One region of the Pseudomonas sp. SA233 genome, then DNA from elsewhere that is predicted to be linked to it. Evidence: predicted binding sites of a transcription regulator. Region 1 holds the regulator's gene; each other region holds the start of a gene.

The links. The regulator FliA, encoded in region 1, starts transcription of late flagellar genes. The targets are predictions, from matches to a motif close to CTAAAGTTTNNNNNNNNNNNGCCGNTAA.
Positions count from the first base shown of each region.
Region 2: the regulator FliA is predicted to act here: its motif matches at 3,632-3,659, upstream of M1D87_RS19490 (methyl-accepting chemotaxis protein).
Region 3: the regulator FliA is predicted to act here: its motif matches at 1,986-2,013, upstream of M1D87_RS20815 (flagellar protein MotY).

Region 1 is NZ_CP096449.1:4,078,833-4,088,590, forward strand. It holds gene M1D87_RS18795 (flagellar motor protein) at 1-594, opposite strand, end outside; gene M1D87_RS18800 (protein-glutamate methylesterase/protein-glutamine glutaminase) at 594-1,733, opposite strand; gene M1D87_RS18805 (chemotaxis protein CheA) at 1,780-4,017, opposite strand; gene M1D87_RS18810 (protein phosphatase CheZ) at 4,030-4,818, opposite strand; gene M1D87_RS18815 (chemotaxis response regulator CheY) at 4,840-5,214, opposite strand; gene fliA (RNA polymerase sigma factor FliA) at 5,318-6,058, opposite strand; gene fleN (flagellar synthesis regulator FleN) at 6,055-6,888, opposite strand; gene flhF (flagellar biosynthesis protein FlhF) at 6,982-8,289, opposite strand; gene flhA (flagellar biosynthesis protein FlhA) at 8,301-9,758, opposite strand, start outside.
Region 2 is NZ_CP096449.1:4,220,867-4,230,624, forward strand. It holds gene M1D87_RS19480 (TolC family outer membrane protein) at 1-1,195, shown strand, start outside; gene M1D87_RS19485 (tRNA-uridine aminocarboxypropyltransferase) at 1,324-1,923, opposite strand; gene M1D87_RS19490 (methyl-accepting chemotaxis protein) at 1,988-3,553, opposite strand; gene M1D87_RS19495 (LysR family transcriptional regulator) at 3,693-4,586, opposite strand; gene speB (agmatinase) at 4,812-5,762, shown strand; gene M1D87_RS19505 (sodium:solute symporter family protein) at 5,896-7,275, shown strand; gene M1D87_RS19510 (PA1414 family protein) at 7,465-7,593, opposite strand; gene ptrR (putrescine utilization regulator PtrR) at 7,718-8,611, opposite strand; gene M1D87_RS19520 (MFS transporter) at 8,718-9,758, shown strand, end outside.
Region 3 is NZ_CP096449.1:4,521,156-4,530,913, reverse strand. It holds gene M1D87_RS20830 (IS4 family transposase) at 1-33, shown strand, start outside; gene rnt (ribonuclease T) at 202-813, opposite strand; gene pyrC (dihydroorotase) at 873-1,919, opposite strand; gene M1D87_RS20815 (flagellar protein MotY) at 2,050-2,967, shown strand; gene M1D87_RS20810 (argininosuccinate synthase) at 3,124-4,341, shown strand; gene M1D87_RS20805 (hypothetical protein) at 4,398-4,880, opposite strand; gene M1D87_RS20800 (response regulator transcription factor) at 5,243-5,863, shown strand; gene M1D87_RS20795 (PA3496 family putative envelope integrity protein) at 5,907-6,083, opposite strand; gene nth (endonuclease III) at 6,188-6,826, opposite strand; gene M1D87_RS20785 (NADH:quinone oxidoreductase) at 6,831-7,355, opposite strand; gene M1D87_RS20780 (RnfABCDGE type electron transport complex subunit G) at 7,348-7,950, opposite strand; gene M1D87_RS20775 (RnfABCDGE type electron transport complex subunit D) at 7,947-8,921, opposite strand; gene M1D87_RS20770 (Rnf-Nqr domain containing protein) at 8,918-9,466, opposite strand; gene metG (methionine--tRNA ligase) at 9,632-9,758, opposite strand, start outside.

The sequences.
Region 1 (9,758 bases):
CAGGTTGGCGCTGGCCACGCCGTAGATGGTCGCGACAAAGGCCACGGCAATGCCGTTGCCCAACTGCGACGGGTCGGCCAGGTTGCCCATCACGTGAATCAGGCCCATCACCGCACCGATGATGCCGATGGTTGGCGCGTAGCCGCCCATGCTCTCGAACACCTTGGCGGCTTGGATATCACGGCTTTCCTGGGTCAGGAAGTCGACTTCGAGGATGCTGCGGATGGCCTCCGGCTCGGCACCATCCACCAGCAACTGCAGGCCCTTGCGCGCATAAGGGTCAGGCTCGCTGTCGGCCACCCCTTCCAGGCCCAGCAGGCCTTCCTTGCGCGCGGTCAGGCTCCAGTTGACGACGCGGTCGATCCCGCCCGCCAGGTCTACCCGTGGCGGAAACAGGATCCAGCGCAGAATCTGCAAGGCACGCTTGAACGACGACAGCGGCGACTGCAGCAAGGCCGCCGCCAGGGTGCCGCCCAGCACGATCAGTGCCGCCGGGCCATTGATCAGGGCGCCGACATGGCCGCCTTCGAGGAAGTTGCCACCGACGATGGCGACAAACGCGAGGATCAGTCCGATCAGGCTGAGCACGTCCATCAGACGCACGCCTCCACCAGGTGCTTGCCGATTTCGTCCAGGCTGTACACCGCGTCGGCAAGGTTGGCCTTGACGATGGCCATGGGCATGCCATAGATCACGCAGCTGGCTTCATCCTGGGCCCAGACCGTGCTGCCGCCCTGCTTGAGCAGGCGCGCCCCTTCACGACCATCGGCACCCATGCCGGTAAGCACCACCGACAGCACCTTGTCGCCATACGACTTGGCCGCCGAGCCGAAGGTGATGTCCACGCACGGTTTGTAGTTCAGACGCTCGTCACCGGGCAGGATCTTCACCGTCCCACGGCCGTCGATCATCATCTGCTTGCCACCTGGGGCCAGCAGGGCCAGGCCCGGGCGCAGCATGTCGCCGTCCTCGGCTTCCTTGACGCTGATGCGGCACAGCTTGTCCAGGCGCTCGGCAAAGGCCTTGGTGAACGCCGCCGGCATGTGCTGGATCAGCACGATCGGCGCCGGGAAGTTGGCCGGAAGCTGGGTCAGCACCCGCTGCAGCGCGACCGGGCCACCCGTGGAGGTACCGATGGCCACCAGCTTGTAAGGCTTGCGCTTGGGTGCCGGCGAGTGTGCTGGCGCCGCAGCCGGGGCCGCTGCACGGGCAGGCGCAGGCGTGCGCGCCGCTGCCGGGCTGGCGAAACTGCTGGCAGCTGCGTGACCGCTGCCTGCTGGCGCGGGTACGGGTGCGGCAACCGGCGCATGGCTGGCGTAGCTGCCAAAACGGCGGTTGCTGCGGGAAATGGTATGCACCTTCTCGCACAGCAGTTGCTTGACCTTGTCGGGGTTGCGCGAGATGTCCTCGAAGTTCTTCGGCAGGTAATCCACCGCACCGGCATCCAGCGCATCGAGGGTGACACGGGCGCCTTCATGGGTCAGCGACGAGAACATCAACACCGGCGTCGGGCAGCGCTGCATGATGTGCCGCACCGCGGTGATGCCGTCCATCATGGGCATTTCGTAGTCCATGGTGATGACATCGGGCTTCAGCGCCAGCGCCTGGTCGATTGCTTCCTTGCCGTTGGTCGCGGTACCCACTACCTGGATCGTCGGATCCGCCGAGAGGATTTCCGAGACGCGGCGGCGGAAGAAACCGGAATCATCCACCACCAGGACCTTGACTGCCATAAACACTCCATTAGGCGGCGCTACCCGCCAGGGTGCGCCACCGAAATCAAATACGCCGCGCGGCGTAACGCTTGAGCATGCTCGGTACGTCGAGAATCAACGCGATGCGACCGTCGCCGGTGATGGTGGCCCCGGACATGCCCGGGGTGCCCTGCAGCATCTTGCCCAGCGGCTTGATTACCACTTCTTCCTGGCCAACCAGTTGATCGACGACAAAGCCGATGCGCTGGGTGCCGACCGACAGGATCACCACGTGGCCCTCGTGCTGCTCTTCGTGCACCTGGCCCTGGACCAGCCAGCGCTTGAGGTAGAACAGCGGCAGCGCCTTGTCGCGTACGATCACCACTTCCTGGCCGTCGACCACATTGGTGCGCGACAGGTCGAGGTGGAAGATCTCGTTGACGTTGACCAGCGGGAAGGCAAACGCCTGGTTGCCCAGCATCACCATCAGGGTGGGCATGATCGCCAGGGTCAGCGGCACCTTGATGACGATCTTCGAGCCCTGGCCCTTGGCCGAGAAGATGTTGATCGAGCCGTTGAGCTGGGAGATCTTGGTCTTCACCACGTCCATGCCCACACCGCGGCCGGACACGTCGGAAATCTCGGTCTTGGTCGAGAAGCCCGGGGCGAAGATCAGGTTGTAGCAGTCCGACTCGCTCAGGCGATCGGCGGCATCCTTGTCCATCAGGCCCTTTTCCACGGCCTTGGCGCGCAGGATGTTGGGGTCCATGCCCTTACCGTCGTCGGAGATCGACAGCAGGATGTGGTCGCCTTCCTGCTCGGCCGACAGCACTACGCGGCCGGTGCGCGCCTTGCCGGAGGCTTCACGCTCTTCGGGCATTTCCACGCCATGGTCGACAGCGTTGCGCACCAGGTGCACCAACGGGTCGGCCAGGGCCTCGACCAGATTCTTGTCGAGGTCGGTCTCTTCGCCGACCAGCTCCAGGTTGATTTCTTTCTTGAGCTGGCGGGCCAGATCACGCACCAGGCGCGGGAAGCGGCCGAAGACTTTCTTGATCGGCTGCATGCGGGTTTTCATCACCGCGGTCTGCAGGTCGGCGGTGACCACGTCGAGGTTGGACACGGCCTTGGACATGGCCTCGTCACCGCTGTTAAGGCCCAGGCGCACCAGACGGTTACGCACCAGGACCAGTTCGCCGACCATGTTCATGATCTCGTCCAGGCGCGCGGTATCGACCCGCACGGTGGTTTCCGCTTCGCTGGCGCCATGCTTGTCGGCGGCCGGGGCCGGGGCGCGGGGTGCTGCGGCAGGTTTGCTGGCAGGCGCCGGCGCAGGAGCCGGGGCAGCTGCTGCTGGCTTGGCCACGGGCGGGCTGTCGGCCTTGGCCGCTGCCGGCACTTGCACCTTGGTTGCAGCCGGGGCTTCGACGGCGGCCACGTCGCCGCCGAACTTGCCTTTGCCGTGCAACTGGTCCAGCAGCGCCTCGAACTCGTGCTCGCTGATTTCATCGCTGGCTGCACTGGTGTCAGTTGCAGCAGGCGCCGGCGCCTTGGCAGCGGGCAAGGCATCGGCCTGGAAGGTGCCCTTGCCATGCAACTGGTCCAGCAGCGATTCGAATTCGGCGTCGGTAATTTCGTCGCTGGCCGCTTCCGGCGCGCTGGCAACCGGCTGCGCGGCAACTTCGGCGCTGAACTGGCCTTTGCCGTGCAACTGGTCGAGCAGCGACTCGAACTCGGCGTCGGTGATTTCGTCACCTTCACCGCTCACGGTCTCGCCCTGCATCTGCTCGTCGGCCGCAGCTTGCGCCTTGACCGCATCGAGCGAATCGAGCAGCTGTTCGAACTCGCTGTCGGTGATGTCCTGCTCCTCGGCAGGCGCTTCGGCAACCGGTGCCGGTGCCGCGGCGGCAGGCGCTTCAACGGCCACGGCGCCCCCCGGCTCGGCCAGGCGCGACAGCGCCGCCAAAAGCTCGGGGGTAGCCGGGGTCACTTCGGCGCGCTCGCGCACCTGGCCAAACATGCTGTTGACCGTGTCCAGTGCCTCGAGCACCACATCCATCAGTTCCGCGTCGACCCGGCGCTCACCTTTGCGCAGAACGTCGAACACGTTCTCGGCGATATGGCAGCACTCCACCAGCTCGTTCAGCTGAAGGAAGCCGGCGCCCCCTTTTACAGTGTGGAAACCGCGAAAGATCGCATTGAGCAGGTCGGCATCGTCGGGCCGGCTTTCCAGCTCGACCAGTTGCTCGGACAGTTGCTCAAGAATTTCGCCGGCTTCTACCAGGAAATCCTGGAGGATTTCTTCATCGGCGCCGAAGCTCATCAAACGTGCTCCTTAAAAACCCAGGCTGGACAGCAGATCATCGACATCGTCCTGACCGGACACGACGTCTTCACGCTTATCGGCATGAATCTGCGGACCTTCACCCCGAGTCGGATGTTTTTCTCGATCTTTTTCTGCGCGCAGTTGATCGTGGTCATGCTGGATGCCCGCAAAGCGGTCGACCTGGCTGGCCATCAGCACCAGTTTGAGCAGGTTGCTTTCCACCTCGGTGACCAACGTGGTGACGCGCTTGATCACCTGGCCGGTCAGGTCCTGATAGTCCTGGGCCAGCAGAATGTCGTTGAGGTGGCCGGCGACCTTGCGGTTACCTTCGGCGCTGTGCGTCAGGAAACTGTCGACGCGCTTGACCAGTTCACGGAACTCCGGCGCAGCCACTTCGCGGCGCATGAAACGCTGCCAGTCGGTGCTCAGTGCCTGGGCCTCGCTGGCCAGGTCGTTGAGCACCGGGGTGCTTTCCTCGACCAGGTCCATGGTGCGATTGGCCGCGCCCTCGGTGAGCCTGACCACGTACGACAGGCGCTCGGTGGCGTCGGTTATCTGCGACACCTCCTCGGCCTGCGGCATGGTCGGGTCGATCTGGAAACTGACAATGGCACTGTGCAGCTCGCGGGTCAGCTTGCCGACTTCCTGGTACAGGCCGCGGTCGCGGGTCTGGTTCAACTCGTGAATCAGCTGCACCGCCTCGCCGAAACGGCCCCGCTCCAGGCTTTCGACCAGCTCCTGGGCATGCTTCTTCAGGGTCGATTCGAACTCGCCCAAAGACGTTTGTGATGAATCCATGGCGCGCCCCCCTGACGTGACTCAGCCGTTGACGCGTTCGAAGATCTTCTCGATCTTTTCTTTGAGCACCTGGGCGGTGAACGGCTTGACCACGTAGCCATTGACGCCGGCCTGTGCCGCTTCGATGATCTGGTCGCGCTTGGCTTCGGCGGTCACCATCAGCACCGGCATGGTTTTCAGGCGATCGTGGGCACGCACCTTGCGCAGCAGGTCGATGCCGGACATCCCAGGCATGTTCCAGTCGGTCACCAGGAAGTCGTAGTGGCCGTTCTCCAGCATCGGCAGCGCCGTAGTGCCGTCATCGGCTTCTTCGGTGTTGGTGAAGCCCAGGTCACGCAACAGGTTCTTGATGATCCGCCGCATCGTCGAAAAGTCGTCAACGATGAGGATTTTCATGTCTTTGTTCAAGTAGACCTCCAAGCAGTCTCAAACGCGCTCGGCCCCGAGCGCGCATTCACAATTCGGTACAACGTAGAAAACGACTGCAACGACAACGGGCTCAACGCGCCCGCCATTCCCCCAGGCGGCTGCGCAGGCGCGCGGCACACTGGCTGTGCAACTGGCTGACCCGCGACTCGCTGACCCCCAGCACCTCACCGATTTCCTTGAGGTTCAGCTCTTCGTCGTAGTACAGCGCCAGCACCAGGCGCTCACGCTCCGGCAGGTTGGAGATGGCCTCGGTCAGGGCGGCCTGGAAGCGCTCGTCCTCCAGGCCGCGCGCAGGTTCTACCTGGCCACTGGCGCCATCCTCATGCAGCCCTTCGTGCTCACCGTCCTGCAACAGGTCGTCGAAGCTGAACAGGCGGCTGCCCAGGGTATCGTTCAAGATCCCGTAGTAATCATCGAGACTCAATTGGAGTTCGGCAGCAACTTCATGATCTTTAGCGTCACGGCCGGTTCTGGCTTCAACCGCACGCATCGCGTCGCTGACCATGCGGGTGTTGCGGTGCACCGAACGCGGTGCCCAGTCGCCCTTGCGCACTTCGTCCAGCATGGCCCCGCGGATGCGGATGCCGGCGTAGGTTTCAAAGCTGGCGCCCTTGCTGGCGTCGTACTTGTTGGCCACTTCCAGCAGGCCGATCATGCCGGCCTGGATCAGGTCCTCGACCTGCACGTTGGCCGGCAGCCGCGCCAGCAGGTGGTAGGCGATGCGCTTGACCAGCGGGGCGTAGCGTTCGATCAGCTCGTACTGGGCGTCTTTCGACGCTCGGCTGTACATCTTGAAACCGCTGGCGTTCATAGCACTGGACCCGCGCTGGTGGGTTGCACCAGACGCTCGACAAAGAACTCCAGATGGCCACGCGGGTTGGCAGGCAGCGGCCAGCTGTCGACCTTCTGGGCTATCGCCTTGAAGGCCAGCGCGCATTTGGAGCGTGGGAAGGCTTCGTACACGGCACGCTGCTTCTGCACCGCCTTGCGCACGCACTCGTCATACGGCACGGCGCCCACGTACTGCAGGGCAACGTCGAGGAAGCGGTCGGTGACCTTGGTCAGCTTGGCGAACAGGTTGCGGCCTTCCTGCGGGCTCTGCGCCATGTTGGCCAGCACGCGGAAACGGTTCATGCCGTAGTCGCGATTGAGCAGCTTGATCAGGGCGTAGGCATCGGTGATCGAGGTGGGTTCATCGCATACCACCAGCAGCACTTCCTGGGCGGCGCGGACGAAGCTGACCACCGAATCACCGATACCGGCCGCGGTGTCGATCACCAGCACGTCGAGGTTGTCGCCGACTTCGCTGAACGCCTGGATCAGCCCGGCATGCTGGGCCGGGGCCAGGTGCACCATGCTCTGCGTGCCCGAGGCAGCCGGCACGATGCGCACTCCACCAGGGCCCTGCAACATCACGTCGCGCAGTTCGCAGCGCCCTTCGATGACATCGGCAAGGGTCCGCTTGGGGGTAAGGCCCAGCAGTACGTCGACATTGGCCAGGCCCAGGTCGGCGTCGAGCAGCATGACCCTGCGGCCAAGCTCGGCCAGCGCCAGGGACAGGTTCACTGAAACGTTAGTCTTGCCGACGCCACCTTTGCCACCGGTCACGGCGATCACCTGTACGGGATGCATGCTACCCATGTCTGTTCTTTACCTTGTCTCGCTGGGACTCAGGCCACACGTAGGGCAATTCTGCGTACCCTTTGGCATAGCTACCTTGCACACACTTCATCATCAACCCGCTCGCCGTGGGTTGTGATAGAGATCAGCGAACATGTCGGCCATGGCCTCTTCGCTGGGCTCGTCCTGCTGCTGCACATTGACCGCGCGGGTGACCAACTGGTGCCCCCGAGGCAGGTGCAGGTCGTCAGGAATGCGCGGCCCGTCGGTCAGGTAGGCCACTGGCAGTTCATGACTGATGGCAAGGCTCAGCACGTCGCCAAGGCTCGCCGTTTCATCGAGTTTGGTCAGGATGCAACCAGCCAGGCCGCAGCGCTTGTAGCTGTGGTAGGCGGCGGTCAGCACCTGCTTCTGGCTGGTGGTGGCCAGCACCAGGTAGTTCTTCGCGGCAATGCCACGCCCGGCCAGGGTATCCAGTTGCATGCGCAGGGCCGGGTCGCTGGCCTGCAGGCCGGCGGTATCGATCAGCACCACGCGCTTGCGCAGCAGCGGCTCCAGCGCCGCAGCAAGCGACTGGCCCGGGTCGACGTAGGTCACCGGCACGTTGAGGATGCGGCCCAGGGTCTTGAGCTGCTCCTGGGCGCCAATTCGGAAGCTGTCCATACTCACCAGCGCCAGGTTCTGCGCGCCGTACTTGAGCACGTAGCGGGCGGCCAGCTTGGCCAGGGTGGTGGTCTTGCCCATGCCGGCCGGGCCGACCATGGCAATCACCCCACCCTCTTCGATCGGCTCGACCTCGGGGATTTCGATCATCCGCGCCAGGTGCGCAAGCAACATGCGCCAGGCCTGGCGTGGCTCGTCGATCTCGGCAGTCAGGTCCAAAAGTTCACGGGCGATCGGCCCGGACAGGCCGATACGCTGCAGCCGGCGCCAGACGGTGGCCTGCTGCGGCTTGCTGCCCTGCAGCTGGTTCCAGGCCAGCGAGCCGAGCTGCACTTCCAGCAGCTCGCGCAGGCCCGACAGCTCGGAGCGCATGGCATCGAACAGGCGCGGGTCGACCGGCGCCGACGCAGGCGCTGCAGCAGCCTCGGGAACATCGACATGCGGTTCGATCAACGGCTCGGCGGCGGTCAGCGACTGCCCGGCGAACAATTGGCGGTTGTTGTCGCTGCTGTCCTGGCGGTGGCCCAGCTCGGCCTGGGCAGTGGCGATGCGCGTATGCGTCTTGCGCAGCTCTTCTTCCAGTTCGGCGTTGGGCACACGTGGAGCCAGGGCGGACAGCTTGTAGTCCAGCGCGGCCGTCAGCTCGACACCGCCGGCGATGCGACGGTTGCCGATGATGGCGGCATCGGCGCCCAGCTCATCACGGACCAGCTTCATGGCCTGACGCATATCGGCGGCGAAAAATCGCTTAACTTGCATTATCCCCTACCTCAGCCGTTAGGGCCCACGGTGGCAACGATGGTGACTTGCTTGTTGTCCGGTATTTCCTGATACGCCAGAACATGCAAATTCGGTACAGCCAGGCGGCCGAAACGCGACAGCATGGCGCGGATCGGGCCGGCGACCAGGAGGATGGCCGGCTGGCCCTGCATTTCCTGGCGCTGGGCCGCCTCGATCAGCGAACGCTGCAGCTTCTCGGCCATGCTCGGCTCCAGAAGAACACCGTCTTCCTGACCTTGCCCGGCCCTTTGCAGACTATTGAGCAAAATCTGTTCCAACCTTGGCTCCAGGGTAATCACTGGCAGCTCCGACTCAACGCCGACAATGCTTTGCACGATGGCGCGACACAATCCGACGCGCACCGCCGCCACCAGCGCGGCGGTATCTTGACTCTTGCCGGCGTTGTTCGCGATCGCCTCGGCGATACTGCGGATATCGCGCACTGGCACCTGTTCCGACAACAGCGCTTGCAGCACCTTGAGCAGGCCCGACAACGAAATGACACCCGGCACCAGCTCTTCTGCAAGTTTAGGCGATGCCTTGGCCAACACCTGCAGCAGTTGCTGGACCTCTTCATGGCCGATCAGCTCGTGGCAGTGCTTCTGCAGAATCTGGTTCAGGTGGGTGGCCACCACGGTACTGGCGTCGACCACGGTGTAGCCCAGCGACTGCGCCTGGGAGCGCTGGCCGACATCGATCCACACGGCTTCAAGGCCAAACGCCGGGTCACGCGCGGCAATGCCGTTGAGGGTACCGAACACCTGCCCCGGGTTGATTGCCAGTTCGCGATCCGGGTAGATCTCGGCTTCGGCCAGGATCACCCCCATCAGGGTCAGGCGATAGGCGCTGGGCTGCAGGTCAAGGTTGTCGCGGATGTGCACGGTGGGCATGAGGAAGCCCAGGTCCTGCGACAGCTTCTTGCGCACGCCCTTGATCCGCGCCAGCAACTGGCCACCCTGGTTGCGATCGACCAGCGGGATCAGCCGGTAGCCGACCTCCAGACCAATCATGTCGATCGGTGTGACGTCGTCCCAACCCAGCTCCTTGGTTTCCAGCGCGCGTTGTGGCGATGGCAGCAGGTCCTGCTGGCGCTGCGCTTCCTGCAGCGCCTGCGCCTTGGCCTTCTGCTGCTTCTTCCACACCAGGTACGCGCCACCACCGGCCAGCAGGCCAAGGCTGAGGAAGGCCACGTGCGGCATGCCCGGCACCAGGCCCATGACGATCATCAGCGCGCCGGACACCGCCAGGGCCTTGGGCGAATCGAACATCTGCCGGTTGATCAGCTTGCCCATGTCCTCGGAGCCCGAAGCACGGGTAACCATGATCGCGGCAGCGGTGGACAGCAACAGTGATGGCAATTGCGCCACCAAACCGTCACCGATGGTCAGCAAGGCGTACACCTTGCCGGCATCGCCAAAGCTCATGCCGTGCTGCAGCATGCCGATCAG
Region 2 (9,758 bases), 140 kb from region 1:
TGCGCGTGGTGGCTACTACCCTTCCGTGGATCTGGTTGCCGGCTATGGCCGCCAGCGTTCTGACAACACCACGACGCGTGCCGAGGGCAACCACAACAAGGAAACCCTCAACTACACCCAGTCCGAGCTGCGCCTGCGGCAGATGATCTTCGACGGCTTCAACACCTCGAATGAAGTGGGCCGCACCGAAGCGGTCTCCACCTCCCGCGCCTACTACACCCAGGCCGTTGCCCAGGATGTCGCCCTGCGTGCAGTCGAGGTGTACCTGGAAGTGCTCAAACGCCGTGAACTGGTGACCCTGGCCAGGAACAACCTGCAAGCCCACCTGCGCGTCAACGACCAGATCGGCCTGCGCAACGAGCGCGGCGTCGGCAGCACCGCCGACCTTGACCAGTCCCGCGCACGTCGCGCCCTGGCGGAAAACAACCTGGACACCGCCGAAGTCGACCTGGCCGATGCCGAGGCCAACTTCTTCAGCGTCGTCGGCCGCATGCCGGACGAGCTGGAAAGCCCGCAGTCCATCAAGGGCGAAGTGCCTGGCACCCTGGACGAAGCCCGCGACGGCATGCGCCAGAACAACCCGTACATCAAGTCTGCCCAGGCTGACGTCAATGCTGCCGAGCAGCAATACGAAGTGGCCAAGTCGACCTTCTACCCACGCTTCGACGCCATTCTGGCTACCGGTGCCAACAACAACACCGGTGGCGAGAAGGGCCACAACAACAACGACTGGCAAGCCGGCGTGGAGATGAACTACAACCTGTTCCGCGGCGGCAGCGACAAGGCTCGCCTGCAGTCCGACGCGCACAAGATCAACCAGGCCCTCGACATCCGCAACAACGCCCTGCGTGAGCTGACCGAAAACCTGAGCCTGGCGTGGAACGCCATGAACAACGCCAGCAAGCAGCTGCCGACTGCGCGTGAATACGCCGAGACCACCAAGCGCGTGCGTGCCGCCTACCAGGACCAGTTCGGCCTGGGTCAGCGCACCCTGCTTGACGTGCTGGACAGTGAAAACGAGCTGTACAACGCCGACCGTCGCTACACCGAGGTGCGTTATACCGAGGAGTTCTCGCGCTACCGCGTGCTTGCGACCATGGGCGAGCTGTTGACCAAGCAACGTATTTCGCTGCCGCCGGAAGCGCTGGCTACCACCGAAGTACGCACCGAGGCGCGTTTGCCTGATATGCGTTGATCGGGTTCGAGATAGCCGGGGCCGCTTTGCGGCCCATTCGCAGCACAAGGCTGCTCCTACAGATGTTGCGCGCTTTCCTGTAGGAGCAGCCTTGTGCTGCGAATGGGCTGCAAAGCAGCCCCCTGCCCTCACTCACTACCATGGTTACGCTGGAACGTCTCCAAACCCATGGCCCTGATCTGCCCCTCGATCAACGCCTCGAACGGTGCCAGCAGCGCATCGAAACAGGCAGGCCGCTCCAACGCGTTCAGCGCTCCTACCACCGCCTCGATAGTCGACAACGCCCCCGCCTCCGGCGCCTTGCGCAAGCGGTAGCGTGAAGGCGCGACAGGCCCCAGCGTCACTCGCGGCAACGCCTCCAGCAACGGGTTCAGGTACAGCAGCTTGCGCGCCTTGCGCCAGGTGCCGTCGGGTACGATCAACAGCAAGGGTTTGTCGTCCGTCTCGCCATAGGCCACCAACTCCTGGGCGTCGTCGCCCGGGAACAGCAGGGCCGGCCGGTAACCGGGGGTCGCCAGCAATTCGTTCAGGTCATCGAATACCTCGCCTACCCGCAACTCGGCGTTGTTCAGGCCAAGGGCGGCCAGGCGGGCGGTATTCAAGGCATGGGCGGTTTCACTGGGGTGCTGCAGCAGGATGACGCGGGTACGGCTGTCGAGCGCAGGGATCAGTGAGCAGAGGCAATGGTCGAGCGGGCGCTGGCAGCGCTCGCAGCGGGGTCTGGGCATGGGGTTCTCCTTGGCGGGAACAGTTTGCCACAGAACCGGGGCCCGCTTTGCGGCCCCGGCGATCTCAACGGTTGAACCGCTCTGCCAGGCTATGCAGGTATTCCGCCATGCGCTCAAGGTCCTGGCTGATTTCAGCGCCCTGCCTGGCTTGCCCGGCACTCTGGTCGCACAGGTGGGCTATGCGCACGATCTGCTGGTTGATGTCCTCGGCCACATGGCTCTGCTGCTCCGACGCCGTCGCCATCTGCTGGCTCATGCCGGTGATGCGGCTGACCGCCTGGGCAATCCCGCTCAACGCTGCCTGCACCGCCTCGACGCTGTGCACGCTGTCCCGCGAGATCTGCTCGCCACGGCTGGCGGTGCTGACCGCGCGCTCTGCACCGGCGCGCAACGAGGCGATGATCTGGTGGATCTCCTCGGTCGAGGCACGGGTGCGCTGGGCCAGCGAACGCACCTCGTCGGCCACCACGGCAAACCCGCGCCCCTGTTCGCCGGCACGCGCCGCCTCGATGGCTGCGTTGAGCGCCAGCAGGTTGGTCTGCTCGGCGATCGAGGTAATCACATCGACCACGCTGCCGATCGACTGGGTCTGCTCGGCCAGGGCATTGACCGCCTGGCCGATGTCGTTGACCGCATTGCTCATGCTGCCCATGGCTTGCAGGCTCTGCATCGCCAGCTCGCTGCCCTGTTGCGCCAGCTGGTCGGCATCGCCCGCTGCGTGCGCCGTGCTCTGCACGTTGTGGGTAACCTGCTGGATGGTCGCCGCCATCTGCGCGATGGCGGCGGCGGACTGGTCGGTCTCGTTGCGCTGGCGGTCGAGCATCTGTGCCTGGGCATCGGACAAGTCGGACGACTGCGCTGCCCGCGACTTCACCCCGACCCCGGCATCCACCAGGCGGGTCAAGGCCGTTTGCAGGCGTGCTTCTTCACTGATGATGGCAAGATCCAGCTGGCCTTGCAGGCCTGGGTTATCACTGTAGGTCAGTGCCACCAGCGGGCTGGTGAAGGCCTTGGGATGCTCGGCCAGCGTGCGGCGGACCGCCTGGTTCTGCCGGTGCTCGACCAGATACCAGGCCACCAGCAGGCTGGCCATCAGCACCCCGAGCGCCGCGTAGGGCGGTAGCCACAGGTAGCCCGCCGCCGACAGCAGGCCCGCACTTATCAATGGCCAACCGTGGCCCAGGCCATGCAGCAGGCGGGCCGCCCACGGCACCGGTGTGCGGCCGGCCCGCAGGCGCGCATACAACGCCTCGGCGCGACGGATCTGCTCGCGAGTGGGCACCGAGCGCACCGACTCGTAACCACTGATGCGGCCCTGCTCATAGATGGCCGTGACGTAGGCGCTGACCCAGTAGTAATCACCGTTCTTCGCCCGGTTCTTGACGACCCCCATCCACGGTTTGCCTTGCTTGATGGTTTCCCACATGTGGCCGAACACTGCCGGCGGCATGTCCGGGTGGCGCACCAGGTTGTGGGGTTGGCCGACCAGCTCGTCGTAGGTGAACCCGCTGATCGCCACGAAAGCGTCGTTGCAGTAGGTGATGCGGCTGTTGAGGTCAGTGGTGGAAATCAGGCGTTGATCGTTGGGAAAGGTTCTTTCGTGCTCAGTGACGGGCAAATTCATGCGCATCTTGGGCAATCCTTGCAGGATGAAAGGGAGGTAGACAGCAGCACACGCAAATTTGATATATAGCAGGACGCCATTACGTTGTCGGTCGACAGCACCAACAATTTAACGGGTGCCGACGAAATACAGCATATGCCGGGCTTCAGCCCACGTTGAGCTGGCTTTTGAGGAGGTCGCGGAAGGTCTGGATCAATGGCTCGCGGCTGCGCCCGCGGCGAATGATCAGCGAGAATGGTGCCTGGTAGCCGAAGGTCGACGGCGACAGCACGCGCAAGTCGCCCTTGTCGACCCAGGCCTGGGCATAGTGCTCGGGCAGGTAGCCGATGTAGGCCCCGGACAGAATCAGGATCAACTGCGCCTCCATGCTCTCCACCGTCGCCGCGCTGTGCTTGAAGCCATGCCGGGCCAGTTCGGCCTGGCTCCAGTAGCCACGCCCGACCATGCGCTGCTGGGTCACCACCTGCTCGGGGATGCGCCGTTCGGCATACAACGGGTGGCGGCTGCTGCAGTACAGCCAGTGCTGCTCACGGTACAGCGGCTGATAGAGCAGCCCGCTCATGCGCGAGGAGAACGCCCCGATCGCCAGGTCCAGACGGTTGTCCTGCACACCCAGTTGCAGCTCGTAAGGGCTGGATACCGACAAATGCAGGTGCACCGCCGGGTGTTCCTGGCTGTAGGCGCCGATGGCTTCGGCCAGCGGCAAGGCCCTGTCACCGACCGTGGAATCGATCACCCCCAGGTTGAGGGTGCCACGCAACTCGCCCTTGAGGGCGGCGGCGTACTGTTCGAAGCCGTCCAGCTCGGCCAGCAGGCGCAGGGTTTCCTGGTGGAACAGCTCACCCTTGCTGGTCAGGCTGAAGCCGCCACGGCCACGGTGGCACAGCACGATCCCCAGGGCACCTTCCAGCTGGCTCATGTAGGTGCTGATGGCCGAGGTCGACAGGTTCAGCTCGCGCTGGGCATTGGCAAAGCCCTGGTGGCGCACCACGCTGACGAAGATGCGCAGCAGTTTCAGGTCGGGCAAGGTCGAGGCCATGGTGCAACGGTTCCGCAGGGGGTATTAGCGCGCAGTCTAACCGCTCTGCCGCCTTTAGTTCAGAAATTCCTGAACTAAGTATTTGCCGGTAGCGATTTTTCCCCGGCACTACCTTCAGCAGACTTGGCCGAAATGTCCCTGCCCGCCGGCAAGACCACACCTGGAAGGCGCGCGGCGGCACAGGTTCGAACAAACAGAACAATCGACCGACTGATGAGGCCCACCGTGGACAAGATCCTCCACCAACCACTGGGCGGCAACGAAATGCCGCGTTTCGGCGGCATCGCCACCATGCTCCGTCTCCCCCACCTGCAAAGTGCCCAAGGCCTGGACGCCGCCTTCATCGGCGTGCCACTGGACATCGGTACTTCGCTGCGCTCCGGCACCCGTTTCGGCCCGCGTCAGATCCGCGCCGAATCGGTGATGATCCGCCCGTACAACATGGCCACGGGAGCTGCACCGTTCGACTCGCTGTCGGTGGCCGACATCGGTGACGTGGCGATCAACACCTTCAACCTGCTGGACGCAGTGCGCATCATCGAAGAAGCGTATGACGAGATCCTCGAGCACAACATCATCCCGCTGACCCTGGGTGGCGACCACACCATCACTCTGCCGATCCTGCGCGCGCTGCACAAGAAGCACGGCAAGATCGGCCTGGTGCACATCGATGCCCACGCCGACGTCAACGACCACATGTTCGGCGAGAAGATCGCCCATGGCACCACCTTCCGCCGTGCCGTGGAAGAAGGCCTGCTCGATTGCGAGCGCGTGGTGCAGATCGGCCTGCGCGCCCAGGGCTACACCGCCGATGACTTCAACTGGAGCCGCCGCCAGGGCTTCCGTGTAGTCCAGGCCGAAGAGTGCTGGCACAAGTCGCTGGAACCGCTGATGGCCGAAGTGCGCGAAAAGGTCGGCGGTGGCCCGGTGTACCTGTCGTTCGACATCGATGGCATCGACCCGGCCTGGGCTCCCGGTACCGGCACCCCGGAAATCGGCGGCTTGACCACCATCCAGGCGATGGAGATCATTCGCGGCTGCCACGGCCTGGACCTGATCGGCTGTGACCTCGTCGAAGTCTCCCCGCCTTACGACACCACCGGCAACACCTCGCTGCTCGGTGCCAACCTGCTGTTCGAGATGCTCTGCGTGCTACCGGGCGTAGTGCGTCGTTAATACCGCTATACCCCGGCAGGAGCCATGAGGGAGGGCCACAGAGGCCCGCCAACAATACGACAAGACCGCCGGGCGCCGTGAACCCGCCCGCGTGGTCGATCTCGCCATAATAAAGATAATCGGGAGACCCCCAATGGCCTTGGACATCATTGTTGTAATGATCTATACCGCCGGCATGCTCGGGCTTGGCTGGTACGGCATGCGGCGCGCGAAAACCCATGAGGACTACCTGGTGGCCGGGCGCAACCTCGGCCCGGTCCTGTACATGGGCACCATGGCCACCACCGTACTCGGTGGCGCTTCCACCGTCGGCACCGTACGCCTGGGCTACGTCCACGGCATCTCCGGCTTCTGGCTGTGCGCAGCCCTGGGCCTGGGCATCATCGCCCTCAACCTGGTGCTGGCCAAACCCTTGCTGCGCCTGCGCATCTTCACCGTGACCCAGGTGCTGGAACAGCGCTACAACCCGGCCGCACGCCAGGCCAGCGCCGTGATCATGCTGGCCTACGCACTGATGATCGGCGTCACCTCGACCCTGGCCATGGCCACCGTATTGCAGGTGCTGCTCGACCTGCCGTTCTGGGCCTCGCTGCTGCTGGGCGGTGGTGTGGTGGTGCTGTACTCGACCATTGGTGGCATGTGGTCGCTGACGCTGACCGACATCGTCCAGTTCGTGATCAAGACCGTCGGCCTGATGTTCATCCTGCTGCCGGTGTGCCTGTACAAGGCCGGTGGCTGGGACACCTTGGTGGCCAAGCTGCCGGCGGCCAGCTTCCAGCTGACCACCATTGGCTGGGACACCATCATCACCTACTTCCTGATCTACTTCTTCGGCATCCTCATCGGCCAGGACATCTGGCAGCGGGTGTTCACTGCCCGTGATGAGAAGGTCTGCCAGCGTGCCGGCACCACCGCCGGTGTGTACTGCATACTGTACGGCCTGGCCTGCGCCGCGATCGGCATGGCTGCGCATGTGCTGATGCCCGACCTCGCCAACCCTAACAATGCCTTTGCCGAGATGATCAAGACCACGCTGCCCGATGGCATCCGTGGCCTGCTGATGGCAGCGGCGCTGGCCGCCATGATGTCCACCGCCAGCGCTGGCCTGCTGGCTGCGTCCACCACCCTGACCGAAGACCTGCTGCCCAAGCTGCGTGGCGGCAAGGCGTCGAGCCTGGGCGTCAGCCGCCTGTTCACCCTGCTCACCGGCCTGGTGGTGCTGGGCATTGCGCTGGTGGTGAACGATGTGATCAACGCCCTGACCCTGGCCTACAACCTGCTGGTCGGCGGTATGCTGATCCCGCTGATCGGGGCGATCTTCTGGAAGCGCGCTACCACCGCCGGGGCTATCGCCAGCATGTCGCTGGGCTTTGCCACCGCGCTGCTGTTCATGTTCAAGGATGGGCTGGAGGCCAATACGCCGATCTACTACAGCCTGGCAGTTGGTCTGGTCAGCTTTGTGGTGGTCAGCCTGATGTCGCGTAAATCGGTAGCGGCGGTTAAGCTGGCCTGATAGGTCCCGGTTGCCTGTACTGGCCCTTTCGCGGGTAAACCCGCTCCTACAGGAATATCACAGGCCTCGAGTGCTGTGGGGTACCTGTTGGAGCGGGCAAGCCCGCGAAGAGGCCGGTACAGGCAACACACAACTGGCAGACACAAAAAGGCCGCTGCACCCACCCAGGTGCAGCGGCCTTTGTCTGTATCAGCGACGACGCGGTTGGCGTTTGCGCTGCTCTTCATCAGTCGGGATCGGCACCGGCTGCAAGGGTGGTGGAATCAGCCCCAAGGCGACAGCCAGGTCATGGAGCCAGTTGGACAGTGGTTTATTCATAATGCCCCCTTGACGGGTCAGCCTCACGGCAATTCAATCCTGCGATGTTTCATACAGATCATAGCCCTATGTCCTGTATTACGCATGCCTCTAAAGCTACAGATACGGGCCATTTTGATACGGATCAAGCCGTAACGGCGCATTCCGACGACTGGTTAATCGTTTCGCTTTGTTGCAGGTCGATCCAGGCCTGCAAATTTGCCCCGCGCATGCCCTGGCGCCACATCAACCAGGTGACCGCCTGATCGAACGGTGCCTGCAGCTGGTGCACCCGCACCCGGTCGCGCCCGGGTAGGCTGTCGAGCATCGACCTGGCCATCATCGCCACACCCGCGCCAGCGATCACGCAGGCCAGCATGCTCTGGTACGACTCGATTTCCATCACCCGGCCCATGGGCGTATGGGCATGGGCATACCAGGCCTCCAGGCGCATGCGGTACGAGCAGCCCTGGCGAAAGGTGAACACCGCCTTGCCGGCCACATCCTTGGCAGTGTGTACCGCAGGGTGCTCGGGGCTGGTGATCAGCACCAACTGCTCATCGCAAAGCGGCACGCCATCCAGCCCGGCCAGGCTCGGTGGCCCATCCACCAGGGCCGCGTCCAAGGTGTGGTTGAGCAGGCCTTCCAGCAACTCGCCACTGGGCGCCGCACGCACCTGCAAGTTAACCGCCGGGTAGGCCTGATGATAACGCGCCAGCAACCCCGGCAAATGGGTCGCCGCCGTGCTGTACATGGTCCCCAGCACGAAGTCCCCGGCCGGTTGGCCGCCCCGCACGGCGGCCAGCGCCTCGTCGCGCAAGGCTGACATGCGGTTGGCGTAATCCAGCAGCACCTTGCCCGCGGGCGACAGCTGCAGGCGCTGGCGCTCGCGCAGGAACAGCTCGACACCCAGTTGCTCTTCGAGCTGGCGCAAGCGCGTCGACAGGTTCGACGGCACCCGATGCAGGCGCTCTGCGGCGCGGGTGACCGAACCTTCCTCGGCCACGGCCTGGAAGATACGCAGTTGGCTGAATTCCACGGCATTCTCCAAAACAGAACAACTTGATCATCATTATTCAATTTTATTGAAAAAGAAACCGCCCTAACCTGCCAGCCATCGCTTACATCCGTGCAGGAGACTTGTCATGTCGCCACTCATTCAACTGCTGGCCAGCGCCGTGGCGCTGATGATGGCCATGGGCATCGGCCGTTTCGCCCTGACCCCGCAGCTGCCGCAACTGATCGCCGAAGGCCAGTTCGACCTGACGGTCGCCGGGCTGGTGGCCGCGGCCAACTACCTGGGTTACTTCATCGGCGCGGTCGATGCCATGTTCGCCCGCTCGCCGGGCCAGGTGCGCCTGCGCCTGCACGGTGGGCTGTGGCTGTGCGTACTGCTGACTCTGGCCTCATGGGCCGCAGACGGGTTCTGGAGCCACCTGCTGCTGCGCTTCGGCACCGGCGTGGCCAGCGCCTGGGTGCTGGTGATGATCACCAGCCTCAGCCAACAGGTGGCCAATGCCGACAACCGCCAGCGCCTGGGTGCCCTGGTGTTCGCGGGGCCCGGCCTGGGCATTGCGCTGACTGGTTTGCTGGCGCTGGTGGCGCATTTGTGGGGGCTCGGCTCGGCAGCGCTGTGGCTGATCTATGCCATGGCCGCGCTGGTGATGCTGCTGGCGGTGCGGCCTTGGCTGCCCAGGGCGCTGCAAGCCGCGCCGGTATCGCCCGCTATACACCTGGGCCCGACCCGCAGTGTCGGCATCGGTCGCCTGGGGCTGGTATATGCGCTGTATGGCGTAGGTTACATCCTGCCGGCCACCTTCCTGTCGCAGATGGCCAACCAGCAGTTCCACGGGCAGTGGCTCGCAGACCTGTTCTGGCCGGCATTCGGCCTGGCGGCGGCGCTGGGGGTTCTGCTCGTGAGCCTGCGGCGTGGCGGCCGAACCGCGACCTGGCTCACCGCCACCCTGTGGCTGCAGGGGCTGGGTGTGCTGGCCTGCCTGATGGGCGGAGGTGTCGGGCTGGCGTTGGGCGTGGTGCTGTGTGGCGGGCCGTTCCTGGCCTGCATGCAACTGGTGATGCAACGTTCGCGGGAGCTGGCGCCGCATGCCACGCAGCGCAATGCCGGGCTGCTGACAGCCTGTTTTGCCCTGGGGCAGTTGAGTGGGCCGCTGCTGGCTGCGGTCAGC
Region 3 (9,758 bases), 440 kb from region 1:
CAGCGCCCTGCAAAATATCCGACCCGAAAATGAAAATGCCAGTCAGCTTAACTGACTGGCATTAGCCCTTGTGGCCGGTTTTTTTTGTGCCGTCCTGTGCCGGCCTCTTCGCAGGCTTGCCCGCTCCCACAGGAATCGCACAATGGCTGAGGCCACTGCAGTGCCTGTGGGAGCGGGCATGCCCGCGAACGCTTTTGCAGATCAATCGTTGAAATCGCGCCAGCCGCCCATCTCTTTCCAGCGGTTGACGATGCCGCAGAACAGCTCGGCCGTCTTCTCGGTGTCATAGCGCGCCGAGTGCGCCTCACGCCCGTCGAAGTCGATGTCGGCGCTCTGACAGGCCCGCGCCAGTACGGTCTGGCCATAAGCCAGGCCCGCCAGGGTAGCGGTGTCGAAGCTGGAGAACGGGTGGAACGGGTTGCGCTTCAGGTCATTGCGCGTCACCGCCGCATTGAGGAAGCCCAGGTCAAAGCTGCTGTTGTGGCCGACCAGGATCGCCCGCTTGCAACCATTGGCCTTGAGCGCCTTGCGTACGCCACGGAAGATGTCGGTCAGCGCACTTTCTTCGCTGACTGCCATACGCAGCGGGTGGTCCAGCTTGATCCCGGTGAATTCCAGCGCGGCCGCCTCGATGTTGGCGCCCTCGAATGGCTCCACGCGGTGGAAGTAGGTGTGCTCGGGGAACAGGAAGCCCTTTTCGTCCATGCCGATGGTGACTGCGGCAATTTCCAGCAGGGCATCGGTAGCGCTGTTGAAGCCGCCGGTTTCAACGTCTACCACTACCGGCAGATAGCCGCGGAAACGCTCGGCCATCGGGTGGCGCGAGCCGCTGCTGCCTTGGGTGTCGAGGTCGTCTTCGTAGAGGTCTTCGCTCACGCGTTTTCCTCCAGCAGGCGCCAGCGCAGTTTTTCGCCGGCGCGCAGCGGGACCACGGTCTGCTCGCCAAACGGCAGGCTATCCGGGGCGGTCCATTCTTCGCGGACCAGGGTAATGGTGTCGGTGTTTGCCGGCAGGCCGTAGAACGCCGGGCCGTGCAGGCTGGCAAAGCCTTCCAGCTTGTCCAGCGCGTTACGCTGCTCGAAGGCTTCGGCGTACATCTCGATGGCTGCGTAGGCGGTGTAGCAACCGGCGCAACCGCAGGCGGCTTCCTTGGCGTGTCGGGCGTGCGGGGCCGAGTCGGTACCCAGGAAGAACTTCGGGTTGCCGCTGGTGGCCGCATCCAGCAACGCCACCTGATGGGTGTTGCGCTTGAGGATCGGCAGGCAGTAGAAGTGCGGGCGAATGCCGCCAACCAGCATGTGGTTGCGGTTGTACAGCAGGTGCTGCGCGGTGATGGTCGCGCCGACGTTGGCCGGGGCCTCGGTGACGAACTGCGCGGCATCGCTGGTGGTGATGTGCTCGAACACCACCTTCAGTGTCGGGAAGCGCTCGACCACACGGCGCATATGCTCGTCGATGAAGCGCTTCTCGCGGTCGAACACGTCGATCTCGCTACGGGTCACTTCGCCATGCACCAGTAGCGGCATGCCAACTTCCGCCAGCGCCTCGATGGCCGGGAAGATGTTGTCGATGCTGGTCACGCCCGAGTCGGAATTGGTGGTGGCGCCAGCAGGGTACAGCTTGGCGGCATACACGAAACCGCTGGCCTTGGCCGCGCGGATGTCCTCGGGGCTGGTGCGGTCGGTGAGGTACAACACCATCAGCGGCTCGAAGCGGCTGCCAGCCGGGCGGGCGGCCAGGATGCGCTCACGGTAGGCGCCGGCCTCTACGGCATTGCGTACCGGCGGAACCAGGTTGGGCATGATGATGGCACGGGCGAAAGTACGCGCCACATCGCCAACGGTGTGGGGCAGGACGGCACCATCGCGCAGATGGATGTGCCAGTCGTCGGGACGCAGGAGGGTCAGGCGATCGGACATTGGGGATTCCAGGCGGGTCGAACTCAAGCCCCAATGCTACCGGAAAACCCTGGGTGGAGCACGGCTATCAAGTTTTCCGCCAGGCGTCCGATAGCCTGCAGGTAAGCCGTCAGAATTTGTGGAGCCGCCCGTGCGCCAGCGTTACCTAGCCCTGTTGACCCTGTTCGCCAGCCTGCCGGCCGGTGCGCTGACCTTCCAGACGCGCATGGAAAACATTGCCTGGAAGGTCGAGGGTGACCAGTTCGAATGCCGGCTGATCCAGCCGATCGATGGTTTCGGCAGTGGCGAGTTCGTGCGCCGCGCGGGCGAGCAGCCGGTGTTCCAGTTGCGCTCGGACAGCAACGTACTGGGGACGGGCACGGCCACATTGCTGGCAGCTGCTGCGCCGTGGCAGCCTGGGCGCAGCGACATCAATCTGGGCAGCGTGCGCATGGCCCGTACCGGGGTGTTGTTCAGTTCGTCCCAGGGCCAGGCCAGTCGCCTGATCAACGGCCTGCTCGATGGGCGCAGCACGGTGGTACGCAATTATGCCGGCGAGGCGGGCAGGCCGATGGAAGTGCGTGTGCTGCCGGTCAGCTTCGCCAAGGCCTACAACGACTATCAGGCCTGTGCCGGCAAGCTGCTGCCGATGAACTACGATCAGGTGCGTCAGACCCAGGTGGGCTTCCCCGGGGGAGGCTTCGAGCTGGATGGCGCGGCCAAGGCACGGCTGGATGTGATCCTCGACTACATCAAGGCTGACCCGACCGTTAACCATGTAGAGCTCAACGGCCACTCCGACAACAGTGGCAATCGCCTGACCAATCGCGACATGTCGCGCCGCCGGGCACTGGCGGTAGCCGACTACCTCAAAGCCCACGGCGTTCCGGAAGAGCATATTACCGTGCGTTTCCATGGCGAGCGTTACCCATTGGCGAAGAACACCAATGCTGCCAACCGGGCGCGTAATCGTCGGGTGAATATCGAACTGGATCGGGTGGCGGTCATCGAGAAGCCGGCTGAGAAGCCTGTCGAAAAGGCCCCTGAGCCAACACCTGCCAAGTCCTGAAGGCTGCTCCCACAGGGCATTTCATAATTTCCGACGGTAAGTCGCCCTTCCGAAACTTCTTGTCGCTTTGTCGTCAGAAGCTGTCGCCCCACTGTAAATTTATCCGTAACGTCGTTAGAATCGATCCCTTTCCGTACAACCCCGTGGAGTGATGGCATGGCGGACGTAAAAAAGGTCGTACTGGCGTATTCCGGCGGCCTTGATACTTCGGTGATTCTCAAGTGGCTGCAGGATACCTACAACTGCGAAGTGGTGACCTTCACCGCTGACCTGGGGCAGGGCGAAGAGGTCGAGCCGGCTCGTGCCAAGGCCCAGGCAATGGGCGTTAAAGAGATCTACATCGACGACCTGCGCGAAGAATTCGTGCGTGATTTCGTGTTCCCGATGTTCCGCGCCAACACCGTCTACGAGGGCGAGTACCTGCTGGGTACTTCCATCGCCCGTCCGCTGATCGCCAAGCGCCTGATCGAAATTGCCAACGAAACCGGCGCCGACGCCATTTCCCACGGCGCCACCGGCAAAGGCAACGACCAGGTGCGTTTCGAGCTGGGTGCCTACGCGCTGAAGCCAGGCGTCAAGGTAATCGCCCCATGGCGTGAGTGGGACCTGCTGTCCCGCGAGAAGCTGATGGACTACGCCGAGAAGCACGGCATCCCGATCGAGCGCCACGGCAAGAAGAAGTCGCCGTACTCGATGGACGCCAACCTGCTGCACATCTCCTACGAAGGCGGTGTCCTGGAAGATACCTGGACCGAGCACGAAGAAGACATGTGGCGCTGGAGTGTCTCGCCTGAGAACGCCCCGGATCAGGCTACCTACATCGAGCTGACCTACCGCAACGGTGACATCGTTGCCATCGACGGTGTCGAGAAGACTCCGGCCACCGTCCTGGCCGACCTGAACCGTATCGGTGGTGCCAATGGCATCGGCCGTCTGGATATCGTCGAAAACCGTTACGTCGGCATGAAGTCGCGCGGTTGCTACGAGACCCCTGGTGGCACCATCATGCTCAAGGCCCACCGTGCCATCGAGTCGATCACCCTGGACCGCGAAGTCGCTCACCTGAAGGATGAGCTGATGCCGAAGTACGCCAGCCTGATCTACACCGGCTACTGGTGGAGCCCGGAGCGTCTGATGCTGCAACAGATGATCGACGCTTCGCAGGTCAACGTGAACGGCGTGGTACGCCTGAAGCTGTACAAGGGCAACGTCACCGTTGTCGGCCGCAAGTCGGACGACTCGCTGTTCGACGCCAACATCGCTACCTTCGAGGAAGATGGTGGCGCCTACAACCAGGCGGATGCAGCTGGCTTCATCAAGCTCAACGCCCTGCGTATGCGCATTGCTGCCAACAAGGGCCGCTCGCTGCTCTGATTGCCGTCATGTGCAGCAAGAACCCCGGCTCAGGCCGGGGTTTTTTTTCTGTGGAATCAGTGGCCGTCGTTTGCCACCTGTTCATCAAGCGCGCTGATCGATAGTTGCGCGCACTGGCGTCTGTCCAGGTTGCAAAAGCGCCAGGTGCGAGATTGCTGAGGCGGTTGGGCGAGGGCGGACAGCAATTGCTGCTCCATCATGCGATAGGCATCGGGGCCGGAAAACATGAACGTGACAGGCTCGCCCTGCAGCGCTTCGCCGGTACTACCGGGAATTGCATGCTTGGCCACATCACTCGGTGTCGATGTGTTGTCGTTTGGCGTCCTGTTTGGCGACGGGTCGTAGAACGACTTGTAATTGAAGTTGAGCGTGAGGAAGAACAGTGCCGTCAGGAAGAATGGGAAGCCCACCAGGAACCAAGTATAGAGCTTTTGACTGGACTCGCTGAGAAACGGCAATGTGGCAAGGGCGGAGGCTTCGATAATCCCTGCGAAGATGGCAATGATCGTCAGCGGGGCGACAGGTTGTACTTGGTGCATATGGGTCGTCTCCAGCGATTTTGCATATCTTTGCCTTACCGCGCTGCTCAACTAAAGACTGGATTGTTTCCCGTGAGAATAATCGCTCGAAATCCTGGTGATGTTGCCTGTTCAGGCATTTGAATTGAACATTTCCCGAGGTATCGGCCGGTTTTCAACTGGTGCACTTTTACAGGCCGGTGATACCGTTCATTCGGTAACAGGGAATTTGATTGTTACAAGTACATCAGTTGAGTGTAGGAAATTTCTGTAAGTGTTGTAGGTTCCATCTGTTCATATATTTCGCCGGTAAATCACCGCGCCAGCAGGCGCTCTGTAGGTTATCTTGGCGGGCCAAAGCAAAAGCAATGAATGGATATCGCATGAATAAAGTGCTTATCGTGGATGATCATCCGGTCATACGCCTGGCCGTACGCATGCTGATGGAGCGGCATGGGTATGACGTCGTGGCGGAAACCGACAACGGAGTGGCTGCGCTGCAACTGACACGGCAACACCTGCCGGATATCGTGGTGCTCGATATCGGCATCCCCAAGCTGGATGGCCTGGAAGTAATCACCCGCATGACGGCCTTCAGTCCGGGCAGCAAGGTGCTGGTGCTGACATCGCAGGCCCCCGGCAACTTCTCGATGCGCTGCATGCAGGCGGGGGCGGCGGGGTATGTGTGCAAGCAGCAGGAACTCACCGAACTGCTGAGCGCCATCAAGGCCGTACTGTCGGGCTACAGCTACTTCCCCAACCAGGCCCTGCATGTATCACGTGGAAGGGGGGGGAGCGAGACGGACATGGTCAACCGCCTCTCGGCACGGGAGATGACCGTGTTGCAGCAGCTGGCGCGAGGGCGTTCCAACAAGGAAATTGCCGACAGCATGTTCCTCAGCAACAAGACGGTCAGTACCTACAAGTCGCGCCTGTTGCTCAAGCTCAATGCACGATCGCTGGTCGACTTGATCGAGCTGGCGCAACGGCAAGGGTTGAGCTGATCGCCAAGGCCGTAAAGCCTCCAGCCAGGAGGCTTTGCCAAGGTTACAGATCGTAGTCGAAGTCGGCCAACTGCTTCTGCAGGCGCCTTTCCTCCAGCATATTGTCGATGGTGCGGCGCTTGCTCAGGTTGGTCTTTGCGGTTTCCACCTGGGGTTCCGCTTCGTCATCTGCGGCAACAAAATCATCTTCGATCGACAGGTCGTCTTTATCGCTACTCATGAGTCGCTCCAAGCCAAGGGGCCATTGGCCGTCCTTATAACCAGAAAGCAGACGCTGGTAAAAAAGATTTTTTCAATCGCAGTGGGTGGTTTCGAGCTATCGACTCAATCGTCGGAGGTCTTGTGCTTGTACTCGCACAAGTCTTCAATCCGGCAACTGCCGCAGCGTGGCTTGCGTGCCTGGCACACATAGCGCCCGTGCAGGATCAGCCAGTGGTGGGCGTCGAGCAGGTAATCCTTTGGTACGAACTTGATCAGCTTTTTCTCCACTTCCAGCACCGTCTTGCCTGGCGCAATGCCCGTACGGTTGCTGACCCGGAAGATATGGGTATCCACCGCCATGGTCGGCTGGCGGAACGCTGTGTTGAGCACTACGTTGGCGGTCTTGCGGCCAACGCCGGGTAGCGCCTCCAGGGCTTCGCGAGTCTGCGGGACCTGGCTGTCATGGTGTTCGATCAGCAGCCGGCAGGCTTCGATAACGTTCTTCGCCTTGCTGTTGTACAAGCCAATGGTCTTGATGTACTCACTCAGGCCTTCGACGCCCAGCGCATAGATGGCCTCGGGGGTGTTGGCGACCGGGAACAGGCGTGCGGTGGCCTTGTTGACGCCGACATCGGTGGATTGCGCAGACAGTGTCACGGCGACCAGCAACTCGAACGGGGTGGTGTACGCCAGTTCGGTCTTCGGGTCGGGGTTGTCTTCGTGCAGCCTGCGAAAGATCTCCAGGCGTTTGGCGGCATTCATGAAATCAGAGCTTTCCTTGATGACGTGATTGGGCAGGGCCCGGACGCAGGCGATTGTACAAGGCCAACAGCAGTCCGAGCAGTAGCAAGGCGCCCGGGGCCAGGCTGGCCAGGTGCAGGCCGATACCGTCGGCCAGCCATTGGCGGCTGGCACCAAGCAGCAGGCATGTGGCAAGCAGCGCGCAAAGGTGGCCGGCGAGCAGGCGCCAGCGCCCTTGATCGGGCAGCAGGTAGTCAATGGCCAGGCATTGCAGGCACAGCAGTGCGGGATAGTGGCCGAGGGAGAGTGCCAGTGGCAGCAGCCAGGCACGCAGTGCCAGTTGCAAACAACTGGCCAGGGCCGCCAGAACCAGCAGGCTGGCCAGTACATAGGTCCAGGTGACAGACCGTCGGCGCAGGGGGGCCATTGATAGCTGGTGAAGGCTGCTCAGCAGCACTGCGCACACGCCTATGGTGGCGCCGTCGCTCAGTGTTCGGGTGGCGCCCAGCAGAGGCACCAGGCTTGCGCCGAGCAGGTAGAGCCTATTCATGCGTGGCGCCCTCCAGCAATACGCTGCGCTGCTCATCGAAGTAGCTCAGCGCTTCCTGTAGCGCGACGATCACTGCACGTGAGGTCACGGTTGCGCCGGCCAACTGATCAAAGTCGCCCTGGTCGCGCTTCAGCGCCCAGTGATCGCCCAGCTGACGGTTGGCAAATTGCCCCAGCCAGTTCAGCTGCGCATCACCCAGGCGTGCACCCAACCCAGGGCTTTCCTGTTGCTCGACCACCTGGCTGCCGATCAGTCGGCCGTCCGCTGCGATGGCCACGCTCAGCACGATAGGCCCGGCATAGCCCTGGGCCTTTGTGACCAGTATGACGGCGGCCGGTTTACCCGCCAGCGTTGCCCGGTAAGCTGCCAGGATGCGGCTGTTTGGCCGCTGTGCGGCGGGCCTGGGCAACGGGCTGTCCAAAGGTTGGTTGTCGTAACTGCCTTCTGGCAACACCGCCAGCCGCTGGCGGCTATTCAGTTGCTTCTCGGCGTCGGCGATGGCTGCGCTGGTCCAGTGCCGCCAGGCCAAAGTGGTCGACAGCGCCAGTGCTCCGGTCAGGAGCAACAAACCCACATCACGTACCAGGCGCTTCATCGGGCAACCTGCTGGCGCTGCAGAGCCAGGCGTTCGAGGCTCGGCGCCATGAGGTTCATGAGCAGGACGGCGAACGCTGTACCGTCCGGGTAGCTACCCCAGGTGCGGATCAGATAGATCAGCAGGCCCGCCCCCAGGCCGAAACCCAGCTTCGCCCACTCCTGCCGGGGCCCGGACACCGGTTCGGTGGCAATGAAGAACGCCGCCATCATTGTCGAGCCGGAGAACAGGTGCACCAGGGGAGAGCCGTTGGAGTCCGAGCCCGAGCCATTCCAGCCCAGCAGGCTGAACAGGAACAACCCAGCCAGCAGACCGGCCGGCGCATGCCAACTGATAACCTTGCGTTGCAGCAGAAACAGGCCACCCAGCAGGAACGCCAGGTTGACCCATTCGCTGCCCCGTCCACCGATGCTGCCGAAGCCCGGGTGACCGGCGAACAGTTCATCGATGGTCAGGCTGTGGTTGTGGCGAAGGCCGTCGAGCAGCGTCGGCCTGGCCCAGGCATCGATCTGCTCGCCGCCGGCGAACACCAGCTGCAGGCTGTCGAGCAGGCCTGGTGCCGGCCCCGGCCAATGGCTCATCTGCAACGGGAAGCTCAGCAGCACGAAGGCGTAGCCGACCATGGCCGGGTTGAACAGGTTGCGCCCAACCCCGCCAAAGGCCTGCTTGCCGATGCCGATGGCAACGCTGGTAGCGACCACCGGCAACCACCAGGGTGCCAAGGTGGGCAGGGCGGCGGCCAGCAGCACGGCGGTCACCAGCGCGCTGCCGTCGTTCAGCGCCGTGCGCAGCGGTTGTGCTCGCAAGGTAAGCAACAGCGCCTCGCACAGCAGCGCGGTGCTTGCGCACAGCAACAGGTTCAGTAGCAAACTCCAGCCATGCAGCCAGAACAGCGCCAGCAGGCCAGGTACGCAGGCCAGCAACACCAGGCCCATGCTGGTGCGTAGCCGCGGGTCGGGCTTGGCGGTCATTGGGCGAACAGCCCGTTGAAGCCGGAAAACGCCATGGCCATTACTCCGGCCCCAAGCAGTTCGATGGGCAGGCCGCGCATTGCCCCGGGGACGTCGGCATGAGCGCTGCGCTGGCGCAGGTCGGCGAACAGCACCAACGCCAGCCAGAAGCCGCCGCCGACCAGCAGGCCTTGCAGCAAGGTAGCGAGCCATGTGCTTTCGTCGCTTGCCTGTTGCAGGGTCAAGCCCAGTACGACCGCGTTGCTCAACAGCAGCGCGGGCAGTTGCGTCACCGGCCAGCTCGGGCGCCATCTTGTCAGTAGCCATGGTACGCCCCAGGCAAGCACGGCCAGCCAGGGCAACAACAGGAACAGGGCAAGGTCCTGGGCTTGCAGTGGGGCAAGCACCCCGCGCACCAGTAGTTGTGCGCCGATCACGCCCAAGGCAATGCACAGTGCGCAGGCGAGGCCGTGCACGTGGAGGTGCAGCCTTGGGAATGGCTGTTGTTGCAGGCACAGGTGATTGACCAGCGCAGCGCTGATCAGTACCAGGATGTAGTCGCTCATGAGATGACGATAGCCGGGAATCGGGGCGATTGTCCGGGTTTGGCATCAAGGTGCCGGAGTCATTGTGAGAGCGGGCGTGCCCGCGAACACCGGAAACGCCGGTGCCATGCACCGCGTAGTCAGTTTCGCGGGCACGCCCGCTCCCACAAGGTCCAGCAGGTTTTGTTACTTGATGCGCTGGCCTGGCTTGGCACCGCTGTCCGGGCTCAGCAGGTAGATCTCTTCACCGCCAGGCCCGGCCGCCATGACCATCCCTTCGGACACCCCAAAGCGCATCTTCCGTGGCTTGAGG